DNA from 3 places in the Paenibacillus sp. FSL H7-0442 genome. Region 1 is predicted to be linked to each of the others. Evidence: predicted binding sites of a transcription regulator. Region 1 holds the regulator's gene; each other region holds the start of a gene.
The links. The regulator Rex, encoded in region 1, represses fermentation and respiration genes when NADH is low (regulators of the CRP and FNR family bind a similar motif). The targets are predictions, from matches to a motif close to TTGTGAAATATTTCACAA.
Positions count from the first base shown of each region.

Region 2: a site for Rex is predicted at 2,038-2,055, ahead of MHH57_RS23315 (formate/nitrite transporter family protein). Genes of this name have one in related genera too.
Region 3: a site for Rex is predicted at 1,676-1,693, ahead of MHH57_RS01050 (phosphoketolase family protein). Genes of this name have one in related genera too.

Region 1 is NZ_CP151963.1:3,293,144-3,299,277, forward strand. It holds gene MHH57_RS14330 (DUF5590 domain-containing protein) at 150-674, opposite strand; gene MHH57_RS14335 (amidohydrolase) at 712-2,013, opposite strand; gene MHH57_RS14340 (redox-sensing transcriptional repressor Rex) at 2,000-2,653, opposite strand; gene dinG (ATP-dependent DNA helicase DinG) at 2,697-5,564, opposite strand; gene MHH57_RS14350 (tetratricopeptide repeat protein) at 5,722-6,134, opposite strand, start outside.
Region 2 is NZ_CP151963.1:5,288,438-5,294,571, forward strand. It holds gene MHH57_RS23310 (molybdopterin oxidoreductase family protein) at 1-758, opposite strand, end outside; gene MHH57_RS23315 (formate/nitrite transporter family protein) at 1,130-1,963, opposite strand; gene MHH57_RS23320 (FAD-dependent oxidoreductase) at 2,351-3,712, opposite strand; gene MHH57_RS23325 (glutathione peroxidase) at 4,103-4,579, opposite strand; gene MHH57_RS23330 ((2Fe-2S)-binding protein) at 4,667-5,470, opposite strand; gene MHH57_RS23335 (ABC transporter ATP-binding protein) at 5,483-6,134, opposite strand, start outside.
Region 3 is NZ_CP151963.1:231,391-237,524, forward strand. It holds gene MHH57_RS01040 (glycosyltransferase) at 1-441, opposite strand, end outside; gene MHH57_RS01045 (GntR family transcriptional regulator) at 795-1,517, shown strand; gene MHH57_RS01050 (phosphoketolase family protein) at 1,812-4,196, shown strand; gene MHH57_RS01055 (aldo/keto reductase) at 4,470-5,312, shown strand; gene MHH57_RS01060 (PspA/IM30 family protein) at 5,496-6,116, shown strand.

The sequences.
Region 1 (6,134 bases):
GTAAAGATGCTTCGCTGGCATTCAGCTCATCTTTACGGCATAGCAAGACTAAAAGACGTAAACACGAATTTCATCGCATTTACGTCTTTTTCTTGAGCTTTTAATCATTTACTAGTCATTCATTCCACATCTGCTGATCCTCAACCAGCTCAGTTATTGGGCAAAGTATACTTTACCCCCGTCGCTCCCCCATCTGAAAAACGGTAAAAGGCATAGTAATGATGGCTTCCATCATCGTAAAACAGCTGCCACACATATTCGCCATTGAACACACTCGGCAGGAGGCTTACAATTTTCACACCTGGAAGCTGCTGCTGAATTAGCGCCGTCATTTTTTGCTCGTCGACTCCGTTCTTCAGCAGCTCGGTATGAACACCGCTATTATCTGCGGCAGGTACGTTAGGTTGTCCCTCCACTTTTTGAAAAGGAACCCATACCATTATATTTTCATTCTGTGCATTTTTCCCTTGAACCACCCAATAAACCTGATCCCATACAGACTTCCATGTTTGAGTCGTGCTAACCAGGCCACCTGATTGCTTGGCCTTAATGATAGCGGCATTTTTCTCAGCCACCTGGTCTTGAGTAACATAGGAATAATACCAGAAAATGCTGACCAGGATCAGTATCACGGCCAAAATGGCGACCGCTATCCATTTTTTCTTATTTTTCAAACCCGTGCTTCCTCTCTAAGGGGATGTGACACCTGAATTAGCGCGACAGCAGCCCTTCAAAGGCGGCTTGTGCCTCATGTTTGATACGTTCCTCGTCCATAGTCAGGCATTCGCCGTTTTTCACAACCTGACGACCGTCTACCCACACATGAGCCACGTCCTTGGCGCTTGCAGAGTATACCGCATGGGAAATAAGATCTGTACGCGGCAAGAAATGTGCCTGATTCAGATCCAACGCGATAAAGTCAGCCTTGTTGCCTGCTGCCAACGCTCCTACTTCTTTTAAACCAATCGACTTTGCACCGTATTCTGTTGCCAGACGCAGCGCTTCACTTGCAGGAACTGCCGTAGGGTCACCGGATACACCCTTGTGAATAAGTGCTGCCAGACGCATTTCCTCGAACATATCCAGGTTATTATTGCTGGCAGGACCATCCGTTCCGAGAGAAACCGTAACCCCTGCACGCAGCAATTCAGGCACTCTTGCCACACCACTTGCCAGCTTCAAGTTGCTGCCAGGATTGTGGGAAACCGCTACACCACGTTCTGCCAGTAAAGCTATTTCTTCGTCGTTCAAATGAACGCCATGGGCAACAAGCGAAGGACGGGAGAAAAAGCCAAGCTTATCCAAGTGTGCAACCGGACGCAAACCGTAGTCGCGTACGTTTTGCTCTACTTCGGCGATCGTCTCAGACATGTGCGTATGCAGTGGCAAGTCCAGATCATGCGCAGCTTGTACGAATTTTTCAATAAACGCAGGTGGACATGTATATGGCGCGTGCGGAGACATCATCGTAGTAATACGCCCGTCTGCTTTACCGTGCCAGTTACGTGCAAAAGTCACGGCCTCTGCCAGCTTGATTCGCTGTTCTTCCTCCGAACATAGTCCAATTGCTCCACGCATCAGACTTGCACGAATACCTGACTCTTCAGCCACACGAGCCACTTCATCCATATGATCGTACATATCGAGGAAGGTTGTTGTTCCACCTTTCAGCATTTCCAGCACAGACAAGGACGTACCCCAGTACACGTCTGTAGAAGTAAACTTGGCTTCCATAGGCCACATTTTTTCTTGAAGCCATACTTGAAGTGCCAAATCATCTCCATGCCCACGCAGTAGAGACATCGCCGCATGACCATGAGTATTGATCAGACCAGGTAAAAACAATAGCCCTTTACCATCGATCGCTTCCGTCTCTTCCTCACCCGCAGGCAAGGTTTCGCCAATATAAGTAATACGACTATCCTCCACAATCATAAAACCATGGACTACCCCTGCTTCTGGTCCATTTATGGCAAAAGATCCGTTTTTAATCATCCATTTATTCACTGTCATATTGGGTTTCTTCCTTTCCGTCCTCCAAATAATAAGCGAGGCTAAGCAAATCAGTTGTAAAGTCTGTGGCATGAATCCGAATGTTGGCTGGTGCCTTGAGAGTAGTCGGTGCAAAGTTCAGGATCGCTCCAATTCCGCTCTCAATAAGCCTGTCAGCCACGTGCTGTGCTTCAAAATCAGGTACGGTAATAATCCCGATTCGAATGTGTTTTTCTTTCACAGTCGCTTCCAGTTCATCCATCGGTTGCACGACCAATGTATTGATCTTGGTTCCTACCTTATCCGGAAACGCATCAAATACCGCTACAATCTTCATATTGTCTTTTAAATAAGCGTTATAATTCGAAAGGGCTTGCCCCAGATTACCCGCTCCGACCAATACTACATTAATTTGTTGGTCGATTTTCAGGATATGGCGTATTTTCTCAATGAGATAAGAAACATCATAACCAATACCCTTCCGACCAAAATCTCCAAAATAAGCAAGATCTTTACGGATTTGGGCCGGGTTCAAATCTAGCCTCTGTCCCAACTCTTGAGAAGAGACCGTAGCCACCTCCCGTTTGTGCAGTGCATTCAGATAACGTAAATATACGGGTAACCTCCGTACGACAGCCTCTGAAATTTTATCTGATTTCATACTTGCTCCCCCTAATTGTAACGAACATACTTATGTCCGTCCGTTATGCCTCTGTCTCCGGGGCGGATTGGAGCCATTCGGCGATGCGGGGCACCATTTGCTCCGATGGCATATGCTCCATTTTTGGTCCCGGTAACGAGTACAAAAAGTGCTTTCCGTAATAGGATTCAATCACACGCGTATCATAAACGATAACGACCCCGTGGTCGTTCGCTGTACGTACCAACCGACCAAATCCCTGTTTGAAGCGAATGACCGCTTGCGGTACAGACAGCTTCATAAATGGATTCTTCTTCTGCTGCTGGAGCAGTTCGCTTTTTGCCTCCAGCAGCGGGTGATTCGGCGGTTGAAACGGCAAGCGAACAATGGCTAGACAAGTCAGAGCCTTCCCCGGAATATCGACGCCTTCCCAGAAACTGCTGGTCCCCAGCAATACAGAAGCTTTCGCTTCCTGAAACCGGCGGGTTAGCTTGCTGCGACTTCCACTGTCCACACCTTGTCCCAGCACAGTAATTTCGCTGGATGCTAAGGCCTCTTTGAGCGGCTCATACACTTGCCGGAGCATCCGATAGGACGTAAACAGAACGAGCATTCTCCCACGTGTCGCCTGAGCAGTCGCTCCTAGAGAGCTAACGAGCATATCTACAAAATGCGCATCTCCTACACTGCCCTTCACACTTGGGAAATCCCGTGGAATAACCAGCAACACCTGATCCCTGTAATTAAAGGGTGACGGGAGCTGCGAAGTCATCAGCCGCTCTTGATCTGCGGCCTCCTGTAAGCCGAGCTGATCGATCATGTACTGAAACGACTTATCTACCGACAAGGTAGCAGAAGTCAGAATAATGCTTCTTTTTTTGTCAAAAAACATTTCTTTCAACTGGCGGCTCACATCGACGGGTACCGCATAAAATTGCAATGATTTACTACGGAATTGCCCGCTCGCCTCGAGCCAGTATACGGTTGTTTCATCATCGAGTCGGATAAAAAAGCGCAAATTTTCTCGAATCCCCGCCAAATCCTTGAGCAGACCCGTGATATCTGTAATAAGGCTATCCGCCGCATAATCGTCATGTTCTTCCTTGACGTCCAGCATCAGCTTGTCGCCCTTGCGCAAAATTTCGCTCATTGTTACATATAGCTGATTTTCCAAAGCTCCCGCCTGATCCCACTTTGCAGGCTTGGCCGAAGGTTTGAGACGGGAAGAAAACTGTCCTGTTTCACCCGGTGTCGCATCACTTCGCTCCGGCAACATGCCAAACAGTTTGTCGCTTAGCAGGTCCCAAGTTTCCTTCACCTCTAACACGAGCGGATACAGCTGATCAATGGTTGAGGCCCAATCTGCCGACTTCTCGTGTCCCGATTTCGCCAACTGTTGACGAAGTGAAGGCAGTTGTCCATTCTTGCTGTCTTTGAACAGTCGCGTCAGTGTATGCACGAGTGTGAAATATTTCATATGCATACCTAGGTGTTTACCAGCTACTTCCTCCAGGTGATGGGCTTCATCTATCACCAGATGTTCATAGCTCGGCAATAACTGATGACTGGCTTTGACGTCTGTGAACAACTTAGAATGATTCGTAATAACAACATCCGCTATTCCTGCTTCATGGCGTGCACGATGATAATAACATTTGCGGAACCATGGGCAAGAACGACCAAGACAGGACTCTGAATCACTCGCCACCGTTTCCCAGAAATCCCCTCCACGGTTGCTCAGATTCAGTTCTTCATCATCACCGGTTTCTGTTAGCGTCAACCAGACGATCATCTGAGCCGCTGTAATTAAATCTTCCTTCGGTGTCGCGAAGTCTCTTCTATTTATTTTATGTTCAAACTTACGCAGACACAAATAATGTCCCCGACCCTTGAAAATAGCAGCCCGGAACGGAAACGGAATCACCTTGGTCAGCATCGGAATGTCGCGCTCGCGTAATTGCTCCTGCAGGTTGATCGTATGTGTACTCACCATAACGCGCTGTCCCTTTTTCACACTGTGATACAGCGATGGGAGCAAATAACCCAGGGACTTCCCTGTTCCTGTACCTGCTTCAATCAGCAGATGCTTGTCTTCACTCAGTGCCTGATTCACACCCTCAATCATCTGTATCTGCGCCTCGCGCTCCTCATATTGGCTCAAGGATGAACGCAAATTGTCCCGCACATCATCCATGTACTCCTCAAAGGAAACACCTGACAGTGGATTCGGGTCATCTTCTCTACGCGGAGCAGCTAGCTCCGTCCAATCTTCCACTTTTAGCGCAAGCTGACGAAAAAACTGATATCCCTCCAAATCCTGAATAGGATCAAGCTCTTTCTCTTCACGCACCCCATCAAGAAACCATCCAAGGTCACTGTCTTCCTCTGCAAACAAATCACTAAGCCGCTGTATCGTTATCAGAGGTAATGCTTGAAGCTCACCCAGACACTTTAAAAACACCTCAGCCGTAGCCAATGCGTCGCTGTCTGCTTGGTGAGGGCGATCATGTGCCAGCCCGAACTCAGAAGACACAAAACCCAACTGATACGAAGATAGTGATGGAAACATAATTTTCAGAAAATCCATTGTATCCAAGATTCTTCCGCTAAATGGCAAGTATCCGCACCGATCCAGAGCGTTTTGCAAAAAATTAAAATCAAACGCCACATTATGACCGACCAGTACAACATCGTCCAGCATAGGCACAAGCTCCATCATCATTTCTTCAAGTGCAGGTGCATCCTTCACGTCATCGTCTGTAATTCCGGTCAATCCAGTGATAAAAGGTGGAATAGATCTGCCAGGGTTCACATAAGAGCCGTAAACACGGGAAATGCTGTTATCATGATCTATAATTGCAAGTCCGACTTGAATGATGTCATCCGCGGACTGGGTGCCTGTCGTTTCAAAATCCAATACCGCAAATTTCATTCGGGCTTAATCCTTTCTTATGACACTTACAAAAATAATAACTCCGTATATTAGCATAGCAGAAGATCGCGTGTTTGGAAATTAAGACAGCCAAAAAAGACGATGCATACGCCGCCTCAGGAGGTGGGCATGCATCGTCTTACTCGGTGTCTGACAACTACATCCAGGTCATTATGGAGCTGTCGTATCGAAGCTTTTCGGTACCGGACAAACAGGCTTCCATATTGTGCAGCGGCTCGGGTAACGCAGGATCGAACTGATGTGCGAGAGCAAAACATTTTTGCGCCTCCTCTACGTCAGCCTGCTTTGCCAACAGACAGCCTAGCGCATTATAGATGACCGCTTTTAGTCCTGCCTGCTCAGTCAGGTCCAGCACCTTCTGAAAATGGTATACAGCTTCTGCTGGATCATCTAGTTGAAAATAGGCCATTCCCATATACATGCGACTCTGCCAACTGTTCGGAAAATGCTGTAGTACCTGCTCAAATTGTTGGATCGCCTCAGGGTACATAAGTAATCGATAATACCCTTGCCCCCGACTAAAAGCCGGCAGCTCTTTTTCAGGCAGCT
Region 2 (6,134 bases), 2.0 Mb from region 1:
CCCAGCGCGAGCGCTGTATCCGTCCCCGGATATAACGGAATGAACCAATCCCCCCATTGCGCCGTCCGGTTACGATGAACGTCAATAACGACCACCTTAGCACCTTTTTTACGTGCTTTCTCAGCCAAAACGACCTGATGCATGTTGGTGCTAATGACATTACCACCCCACACAATAATGAGGTCTGCATCCTCCGTGTCCTCCGGGCTGGTGCCGCCCTTAAAACCCATAACGGACGCCCAGCCTTCATTCCCAGCCACGCTGCAAATCGTCTGATCCAGTTGGCTTGAACCCAGCGCATTAAAAAATCGGCGATCCATTCCATCCACACTCAATACGCCCATATTGCCATAAAAGCTGTAGGGGAGAATAGATTCCGGTCCGTCCGTACGGATCAGCTCCTTGAACCGACCTGTAATGGTATTGACCGCCTCCTCCCAGCTAATTCGTTCAAACTTCCCTTCTCCTTTGGGGCCTATACGCTTCAACGGATAGAGCACCCGATCAGGATCATATACCCGCTCCGTCATATTGCGAACTTTGTTACAAATAGCCCCTTTGGTAATGGGATGATCTGGGTTTCCAGTCACCTTGATTATCTTTCCTTTTTCCTTGTGAAGCAGGAGCCCACACGTATCCGGGCAATCTAACGGGCATACAGCCGGAAAAATACCGTCCTGCTGCTCCGTCATCCGCTGTCCCCCTTGTAAGTCTTGTTGAAGCGTGGCCTCACGAGGCGCGCTATTGCGATGATCCATAGTGTTGATGCTCCTTTCCGTTACCGTTTCCAAAAATTACACTGATCTTATCATATCCACAGCTTTGGCCTATGGCAAGAGAAGGATTTTCCCACACAGCCGCTCTCCAAAATATTAAAAAAATCCGTCTGCTGCATAGAGCAAAACGGATTTTTTAAGAATTATAATTTTTTTCAACATCCTGTTTCATCATATCTTACTGAGGGTAAAAAAGATCAAGGCATCATGGACGAGAGCACACTCATCCTCCATGCCAAATCATGGACCACTCCCAAAAAAATCCGCCATGACAGGTTTCGTTCCCCCGGGCCTGTCATGGCGGATTTGCTTTGTTCATTGCTGTTTAAAGTACTGTGATTAGGTAGGATCAATCAACGGATTGGATGTGCAACCGAAGAAGTAGTTGGAGATTCATTCACTGGATGTGCGTTGGCTTGAGGCTTTTTCAGATAGGCCAACCAGTAGGCTCCAGCCACAAACAGGCTACCTCCTACCAAATTCCCCAGCCAGACCGGAATGAAGTTCATAACATAATCTGCCCATGAAAAGTGGCCTGCAAAAATAGCCGCCGGAATGAGAAACATATTGGCAACAACGTGCTGAAATCCAATAGCCACAAAGGCCATGGTCGGGAACCAAATCCCCATAATTTTGCCGCCAATGGAGTCTGTGCTATATGCCAACCATACAGCCAGTGCTACGAGCCAGTTACATCCTATACCCGATATAAAAGACTGCAAAAAGCTTTCGTGTAGCTTATGTCCTGCCATATCCACCACTTTGTCCAGATAAGGGCCCGTTTCTGTCAAACCCAGCACATGCCCAAAGAAAAATGCAACGAATAACGCACCTGCAAAATTACTGAGCGTAATAATCGCCAAATTACGAAACATGACTCCTGTCTTAATCCGTCCTGCCCATCTCGCCAAAGGGACCGCCATCATATTGCCGGTCAGCAATTCTCCGCCGGCGATCAAAACTAATACCAGACCAATAGGGAACACCGCAGCTCCAATAAAGGTGGCAATGCTTCCCCATTCTTTAGGCGCACTTGCAATAACACGTATATCCAGCAAAAACCCGAGTGCAATAAATGCACCTGCCAAAAACCCCAGTACCACCGCCACAGTCCACGGGTTGTTCGCCTTGGCCACTCCTGTTTCCACCGTCTTTTCAGCAATTTGCCCCGGTTTATAGCTCGCCATATATCCCCGCTCCTTTAATATCTATTCACTAAAATATTCTTCTTTCATATTTTATTTAAAATCAGTGATTAAGTTTGTGAAAAAAATCACTTTCGTAACTATAAAAAAAACAGCCCCTGAAAAAAGGACTGTTTTTCTGTATTATTACATCTACTGCGCTACTACGCGCTTTACATTTAATTGTATTCTTCCTTTTCAACTGCTCTTAAGAACCAAAGAACTCCACCAAGGCCTACCATGGCCACGACTACAAGAAAAAGGATATAAAACAAACCCATAAGTTACTTCCCCCCTGATCCTTATGCTACTCTATATTGTACTATAAGGATTCATCCGTACGCCTCAGATTGTTGACAAACTTATGAACAATGTCACAGACAAATCTAATTATACAGTAACTGGGTTCCGTTCAGATATTGTAGGCAATGCTTGTAAACCTGCCGCGTTCAAGAAATTCCAAGGCTTGTTATAGTGCGGCTGGAAGAAGAAATCGACAAAGGCCAACTGGTCAATGGTCATATGGTTTTGAATGGCTACGGATAGCGTGTTAATGGATTGCGTCAAATCCACCTTCGACATAATTTGAGCACCCAGAATTCTCCGCGTCCCCTGTTCATATACCACTTTCAGTAACACTTTTTCGGAGGTTGGCATAAATTCAGGTCGGTAGCTGTCCTCAATGGTTACAGCTTCTACAGTCATGCCTTCATCTGTTGCCGCAGCTTCCGTCATGCCTGTTCCTGCGATATTGTCTTCATAAATTTTGATACCCGAAGTTCCTTGGGTTCCCATGTAGGCAATGGTTGGTTGCACCAGATTACGTGCCACCAGCGTACCCATACGAACTGCGTTGGTTGCCAAAGGGATATAAGCCGTTTTGCCGGTCGGATTATAGCGAATTGCACAACTGTCGCCTGCTGCAAACACGTCCGGGCAACTACTTTGCATATAGTTATCCACAATGATCGCACCGTTAGGCAACATATCTACCTGACCTTTGAGCAGATCCGTTTGAGGTCGGAAACCGATGCAGAGAATAACAAGCTCTGTTTCATATTCTCCTTTAGAGGTCACGACTTTACTTACCTTACCGTTCGTACCCTCAAAGCGACTCACCGTCTCGCCAAGTACCAGCTTAATGCCATGTTCCTTCAGGGAACTTTCAATCCGGTCTGTATACTCATGGTCCAAATACTTATTCAATATACGATCAGCACTGTCGATCAGCGTTACATTTTTACCATTCATTTGGAAAGCTTCTACCAACTCAACACCAATGTATCCAGCTCCCACGACTGTAATGTTCTGTACGTGCTGGGCTTTCTCAATGATATCATTGGAATGATTATAGTTTTTACAGAGCAAAATATGATCAAGTTCAATGCCTTCCAGCTTTGGAATAATGGGCCATGATCCCGTGGTCACAATTAGTTTATCAAATGTGTCTGTAAATTCTTCACCTGTTTGGAGATTACGGGCATGCAGCGACTTGCCAGCCGTATCCACACTCGTTACCTCATGAAGCATCTTGGTCACTACACCCAAGTCAGACAGTTGATCTGGAGACGAATAAAACAGGCCGTGCGGATCTTTGACGACACCACCTACGTACAGCGCAATACCACAAGATAAAAATGAAATATTATCATTACGCTCGTAAACGGTAATTTCTGCATCTGGATAACATTTAGCTGTGTTAACGATAGCTGCTGTGCCTGCGTGTGTACATCCGATAACTGCTACTTTCATGTTGAATTCCTCCTTGGTGTGTGGGCATAAACTGTATAATAATTGTGAATAGTTTCACGTAAACAGCTCGTTAGTGTTTGTGATTTATTTCACTTCATGCACTTATTATAGTGTGATATTTTTCACATTACAATAGCTTTTTGTGATATTCACAATTTGTCCACATTTAAAAAAGAAAGGATATACGAGATCAACTGTTTGCTGAAATGTTTTTTTGCTCCATTCAGTTTCCCCTGTAGGCGGCCTGATTATGCCCATGGAATCGACTTTCACATGATGCTCCCACCTTAGACAAATGCACATGTAGAGAACAAAAAAAGGTCCGCTTCCCGGAGACATGCCGGAAATCAGACCTTTTTAAACATATATTTTGGAATGAAGGCAAAGCTACTATAGCAATTGCTCAATGGCTGCTTTCATCGCTTCTGGTGACTCCTTCGGTTCAAAACGACCCACAGGTACACCTTCACGATTCACAATGAATTTCGTAAAATTCCACTGAATTGTCCCATCTTCCTGTTCTCCAGGCTGTTGCTTTTTCAAATATTCAAACAGAGGCGCTGTATCCGGTCCATTGACGTCCACTTTGGCGAATACCGGGAAATTAACCCCGTAATTCAGTTGGCAAAATTCAGCCGCTTCCTCGCTGCTGCCCGGCTCCTGACCGCCAAATTGGTTGCAAGGAAAGCCTAATACAACTAATCCCCGATCCTTATATTCGTCATAAAGCTTTTGCAAATCCCCATATTGCGGGGTAAGTCCGCATTTACTGGCGGTATTCGCAATAACCAGCACCTTACCAGCGTAAGTATTCAGAGAAACCTCCTGATTCGCTGGTGTTACGGCATTATGTGAATAGACAGACATACAGCATCCTCCTTCGTGTCACTTGGTTTAGGTTACATAACCTATTTTAACCAAAAGGTGACGGACATGCCAACATCCACAGAGACTTTACCGTGATGCCACCACTTCGAGTCTGCGTTCTTCACGTTCGGAAGCGGACATTTTGGGGCAAGTATAACAATACCGCTGACCTCCACCTGTCTTGTAATATTGGCAACAGGACGGTTTCATGTAGGTATTTTCACCAGGGCGGTAAGGATTGTCCAATTCAACGAGACGAACCGTAAACGGATTTCTTTTACGCCCAAATATCTCTCCCTCAAGTTCACGTGTCACATACATATAATCTTGTTCAAAGCGCTCCACATCCTGAGGATCAGTCAACGATGGCTGTACTCTATCCTTAAAATACAGCAATGCCAACGGAAACTGTCCCCACATTTGGCCGATAGATGCGCTCCCCACGGTAGCAATTGCTTCCAACATGGGCCGCATCTGCAAACTGTAAAAGTCTCGTAACACTTGCTGAGCCTGTTTGGAAGAACGGTGATCCCCATTGTTCCACGTATTGTCCAGCTCTGTTAAGTCGATGACCTGAAGACTAATAGAGGGATATTGACCTTCATAACAAATATGAAATCTGAGATTAGAAACGGACAGGTCCCAACGGCGTTCACACAGTGATACCATAAAATGCTGCGCAAACACGAGGCCACGCAACTGGTTCGCAAAGTAAACGGCTGCGGTTAAATCGTCTTCAGCACGCAGAAGATCGCCATAATACTCCATCACAGAGCGGATCTTATCTGGTTCAAGCCATTCGGCCACTGGCCCGGAATATACAGCATCCTCCGGCGTGACTCTCACTATGTTTGCTAGTTGCTCAAGCTGATCGTAATCCAGTGGTTTCATGGTATGTCCCCTTTAACCTCTTGCCGCTACTTGTGCTCTAGCATCACGTCGCTCAGCAACAGAACCCACAGGTTGCTTATCTTCCACATTCATTTCTTTTATGGCTTGGCTTACCGCAGGCTGTCCAGCCAAAGCATACGGAAGACAGAGCGGTACACCTGTACGAGGATCTGTTACAATATCAGCCTCAATCCCGAACACTTCACGCAGCACATCAGGGGACATAACCTCAGTTGGAGTTCCTACCGCCTCAGCTTTCCCTTTTTTGATTGCAATCATATGCTGAGCATACCGGGCCGCATGGTTCAAATCGTGCACGACCATAACAATGGTGCGCTCCTCCGAAGTATTTAGATACTCCAGCAAATGCAGCACTTCCAGTTGATGCGCCATATCTAAAAATGTCGTCGGCTCATCCAGAAACAAAATATCCGTATCCTGCGCAAGTGCCATAGCAATCCAGGCACGCTGACGCTGACCGCCAGAAAGCTGATCAATCGGACGATCGTGGAACTCGCTCATTCCCGTTACTTGAATGGCCCACTCTACCATTTTGCGATCTTCCGCTTTCATGGAACCAAAACCTTTTTGATAAGGAAAACGTCCGTAAGATACCAGTTCCGTCACGGTTAATCCTTCCGGTGCAGTCGGATTTTGCGGCAAA
Region 3 (6,134 bases), 2.7 Mb from region 1:
AAGTATGTTGCGACATTGTTCTTTTTCTTCAGGAGAAAAGTCAGGGTAATAATGGGTAAAAGCATCGTCCCACGAGTGAGGAATGCCTGAAAGCACGGACTTGGGATATTTACGGTGATAACGACTCACAATCCTAATGAATTCCGGTAATACTACAAAGTCAGCGTCGCAGAAGATGATGTACAGCCCCTTTGCACGGCGCAGCCCCAAATTTCGAACGGCAGATCGACCGCGTTGTTCCGGGTGTGACACATAGATAAGAGGATAGGATGCTTTGAAGCCTTCGACCATTTCTTTCGTTCCGTCTGTAGAACCGTCATCAGCTACAATGACTTCAAATAGTTGCTTTGGATAGGTTTGTGTCTCAAATGAAGCGAGTGTAAGCAACAATTGCTGGACTCGATTATAGGTTGGAATGATGACGCTGTAGCGGATAGCCAATATGATCTCCCCCCCACCATTTTTATTAGTGAACGTATGAACAAGATAAATAATAACAATGTATTCAAGGATTTTAGCCTGGTCTAGTCAAACATCCCTCAAGGTTCGAAACAGGCTTGGTCTTATCGCGGAAGTTAAGGTGGGAGTTCTGTATTTTCTGCTAATTTGCAGGTACGTTCAGTGGTGTTATGTATGTGTAATCATGGTATTATGCATAGAGATGTAAAGTAAAAGCGAGGGCGCTTCCCATCCGTTGAAAGCCCCCCTTAGCATACAGAAACAAACAAGAGATGAAATGGGCAAGTTATGGTAAACTATATGGAGTTATAGAAGACCTGAAAGAGGAGTACTATATGACACAATTTGTCTATAAGCAAATTATTGACGATCTCAAGATGAAAATCTTTGCGGGAAAGTTTGCAGATATGAGATTGCCAGATGAACGTAGTCTTAGTGAGACTTACCAGGTTAGTCGTAGTTCAATTAAACGTGCTCTGACTAAAATGGAGAGTGTCGGAATTATTTTCAAAAAACAAGGTTCCGGGACATTTATTAATCCATTATACATAAGAAATGAATCTATCTTTAACTACGAAGGCTCTAATCTAGGGGTCACTGATAATTTTCAAATGCATGGTAAAAAGCCTAAGATCAAAGTATTGAGTTTTGAGGTCATTCCGCCAACAGAAGAATTACAGCGCGATTTGTTCTTGGAGACTCATGATTTTGTTTACAAAATTGTCCGCTTACGTCTGTTTGATGATGATCCTTTTATGATTGAAACAGGCTATATTCCCATTAAAATTGTCCAGAATTTAAATCAGACAATTATCGAGGGGTCCATTTTTAATTATTTGGAGGACTCGCGGAACTTGGCCGTCACCAAATCTTTTTTATCCATTTTTGCAGAACCGTCTCAAGAGAATGATCAAAAGCTGCTACATTTAAATGAAAATGAGCCTGTAGGTATTATGGAAGGTGTGTTCTTTTTAGATAACGGTACGCCATTTGAGTTTTCTCATATGCGATTTCATTACAAATATTTAAAATTTAATACCTTTGTATCGGTTCACTAATGATAAGACTGGAGAATTCTCCGGTCTTTTTTTTATAATTTTGAGAAAAGGATTGGAGCCTGCGATTGCAACGTTTATTACAAATTTTATTGGTTTATACTTCTATATATTTTAATGTAAGAGCTTTTTTACTGTCTTTTTAATTTATATTTCATAGTATGTTCAAAATTTCACAAAATTGGACCGTATCACTTGTGAAAAAGGTTGAATTTAATCGGCGCGGCGTTATGATGTACATGTAGATGAAATTTCCGGAAATAAATTACAAACAATACTACTTAGGGAGTGGACACCATGTCATTATCACCCGTGTTAGCAGATTATTCATCTAAAACATATTTAGAAAAACTTGATGCATATTGGCGTGCAACGAACTACATTTCGGTAGGTCAGCTTTATTTAAAAGATAATCCTTTGTTGAGAGAGCCTTTAAAAGATTCAGATGTGAAGGTTAAGCCTATTGGACACTGGGGCACAATTCCAGGACAAAACTTTATTTATGCACATCTAAATCGTGTTATTAATAAATATGATTTGAACATGCTTTACATTGAGGGCCCTGGTCACGGCGGTCAGGTTATGGTTTCAAATTCATATCTGGATGGAAGTTACACCGAAATCTATCCGCAAATTACGCAAGATATCCCAGGTATGAAGAAATTGTTCAAACAATTCTCTTTCCCTGGCGGTATTGCTTCACATGCTGCTCCTGAAACACCTGGATCTATCCATGAAGGTGGAGAATTAGGCTACTCCCTTTCTCATGGTGTAGGTGCCATTCTGGATAATCCTGATCTGATTTCGGCTGTTGTTATTGGTGATGGCGAAGCTGAAACGGGTCCATTAGCCGCTTCGTGGTTCTCTAACAGATTTATCAACCCGATCACGGATGGTGCAGTGCTGCCAATCTTGCACTTGAATGGCTTTAAGATTAGTAACCCAACGATTATGTCTCGTCAATCGAAAGAAGAATTGACCTCATACTTTAAAGGTTTGGGCTGGGAGCCATTCTTTGTTGAAGGTGAAAATCCGGATCACATGCATCCAGAAATGGCGAAAGTATTGGATACGGCCATCGAGAAAATTGAAGCTATTCAAAAGAATGCGCGTGAAAATAATGATCTTACTCGTCCAGCGTGGCCGATGATTGTATTCCGTTCACCTAAAGGCTGGACGGGTCCAAAGGAATGGGACAACGTGCCGAATACAAATTCATTCCGTGCCCATCAGGTTCCAATTCCGGTTGATCAAAAAAATATGCAGCACGCACCTGCTTTGTTAGAATGGTTGAATAGCTACAGACCAGAGGAATTGTTCGACGAAAACGGTCGTTTAAACTCTGAGCTTGCTGAAATTCTGCCCACAGGCGATAAACGTATGGGAATGAACCCTGTTGCGAATGCGGGGAACCTCATTAAAGACTTGAAATTGCCGGATTTCCGTAACTATGCGCTGGATAATTCCGTACCTGGTAAAGTGATTGCGCAAGATATGTCGGTTTTAGGGAAATACGTTAAAGATGTGGTTGTCTTAAATGAACAAAATCGTAATTTCAGAATCTTCGGACCGGATGAAACAATGTCTAATCGCTTGGCTCCTGTTTTTGAAGTAACCAAACGCCAATGGATGGACCAAATTATTGAACCTAATGATGAATTTTTGTCGTCCTATGGCCGCGTAATTGACTCCCAATTATCCGAACACCAAGCTGAAGGATTGCTGGAAGGTTATGTGTTAACTGGTCGTCATGGTTTCTTTGCAAGTTACGAAGCTTTCCTGCGTGTGGTTGACTCAATGATCACCCAACACTTTAAGTGGCTGCGTAAAGCAACGGATCAAGGATGGCGTGCAGATATCCCATCATTGAATGTCGTAGCAACTTCAACGGTGTTCCAACAGGATCATAATGGGTATACACACCAAGATCCAGGTTTGTTAGGTCATTTGGCTGATAAAAAACCGGAATTTATTCGGGAGTATCTGCCAGCGGATGCCAATTCCTTGTTGGCTGTTTTCGACACTATTTTAAACGACCGTCAAAAGATCAATTTGATTGTTTCGTCCAAACACCCACGTCCACAATGGTTTAGTGCTGATGAAGCGAAAGAATTGGTGGATAAAGGGTTGAAGATCATTGACTGGGCAAGTACAGATCAAGGTGGAGAACCTGACCTTGTCATTGCTTCTGCTGGCACAGAACCAACGATTGAAAGTTTAGCTGCAATTTCTATTTTGCATGAAAAACTGCCTGAATTGAAGATTCGGTACATCAACGTGGTAGATTTGCTGAAACTGAGAAGTCAAAAGCTAGACCCGCGTGGATTATCTGACGCCGAGTTTGATCATTTTTTCACAAAGGATAAACCAGTAGTTTTCGCTTTCCATGGTTACGAAGGTCTGATCAAAGATTTGTTCTTTGATCGTCACAATCATAATTTACGTGTACATGGTTACCGTGAGAACGGCGATATTACGACACCATTTGATATGCGTGTATTGAATCAAATGGATCGTTTTGACTTAGTGAAGGAAGCTGTTCTAAACTTACCTGACGCTGGGAAGTACACAAATATTGTGGATGAAATGGATGCTACGGTTAAGAAACATCATCAATTCATTCGCGAAGAGGGTATTGACTTGCCAGAGGTAGAGAACTGGGTATGGAAAGGCTTGAAATAAAAATTAAGACGCTTCAACTTTGTGTTGGACAACCAAGCAATTCAGCATGAAGTGGATTATATGATTTGGTAGTGGTATACAAGTGCCTGACTCCTTGACTTCAAGTATGATTTCAACGGGGATCAGGCACTTTTTGATGTAGCATACAGAGAATTTAATAGGAAAGTCACGAACTGGTGGGTAATAAGTATAGGAGGAACCGAGTCATTCGCTGTATTTTTCTGAGCATTAAAGGCGTTACGGTATAAGAGAATAGTAAGGGAGGCTGTTAATATGAACGAGCCAATTCCGGCGAAGGTATTGAATGATGGTACTAAGGTGCCTGTGATTGGGTTTGGAACTGCTGGATTGAAGGGTGCAGATGGAGTAACAGCGATAGCCAGCGCGATTGATGCAGGTTATCGTCTAATTGACACAGCATTCAACTATGAAAATGAGGGTGCTGTCGGGAAAGCGATCCGGCAGAGTTCTGTGCCCAGAGAAGAATTGTTGATTTGCTCCAAACTACCGGGTCGTCGACATGTTTATCAAGAAGCCATTGTAACGATCGAAGAGTCATTATACAGAGGAGGTCTGGACTATTATGATCTGTATCTGATCCATTGGCCGAATCCCCAAATTGATCGTTATGTTGAAGCTTGGCAGGCGTTAATTGAGGCGAAGAAAAGGGGCTATATTCGTTCCATCGGGGTCTGCAATTTTCTGCCCGAGCATAATGAACGTTTAATTCGGGAAACAGGTGTCACGCCGAGCTTAAATCAAATTGAATTGCATCCATTGTTTAATCAGGAACATCAGCGTGCAAAGGATGCTGAACAGGGCATCGTGACGGAATCGTGGAGCCCCTTGGGTCGTGGTCACAGTATGCTGGAGAATGAAGAGATTGGGAAAATTGCTGCTGCTCATGGTAAAACGAATACACAAGCGATTTTACGTTGGCATATCCAACTTGGAGCAATCCCGATCCCGAAGGCCTCTTCTTTAAATCACCAAACGGAGAATTTGGATATTTTTGATTTTGAGTTGTCTCCAGAGGAAATGAACATGATTTCGGCATTTAGCAGTGAGGATGGACGGATATGGGGGCAGGACCCCAAGTCCTATGAAGAACTATAATCAAGACAATAAAATAAAAGGGTTCAAAAATCTGTAGCGGGTTTTTGGACCCTTTGCTTTTATCATAAAACGAACACACATCCGAAAGTGATCAGTGGGTCAGTATATAGAGCTATAATGAACATTTTTTACTGGATTTGATGTATGATATGGTGGAATGTAGTCCTTTCGAAGGAGGTCATCATGGGAATTTTGTCGAGGTTTAGGGATATTATGAAAATGAATGTTAACGCCTTAATGGATAAGGTGGGAGATCCGGAGAAAACCATTAACGATTATATGCGGAATTTGAACAGTGATCTAGGCAAGGTGAAAGCGGAGACGGTATCAGTATTGGCTGATGAGAGAAGGGCGAAAAGAGCACTGGATGAATGCAAAGCCGGGATCAAAAAGCTCCAGCATTATGCCAGTAAGTCTGTGGAAGCTGGTAATGAAGAGGAAGCTCGAAAGTTTCTGGAGAGAAAAGGTTTGCAAGCGGAGAAATTGGAACAATTACAAACGTCCTATGATGTAGCTTCGACAAACGCCGTAAATATGAAGATAATGCAGGAGAAGTTGGTGTCCGATATGGGGCAACTAGAAGCGCGGCACGCTGAACTTAAAGGGAAGATGGCGGTTGCCAAAGCACAGCAAACCTTGAATTCTATCGGCAACGGGAATTCTGCTTTTGAGGTTATGGAAGAGCAGGTGAACAGAGCGTATGATGAAGCGATGGCTATAGCCGAGCTTCGGGCAGGAACGAAGGACGACCTGGATGCCTTATTTGCACAATACGAGAAGAGTACGAATACAGAAGATGAATAACAAGTATCTACATGAAGA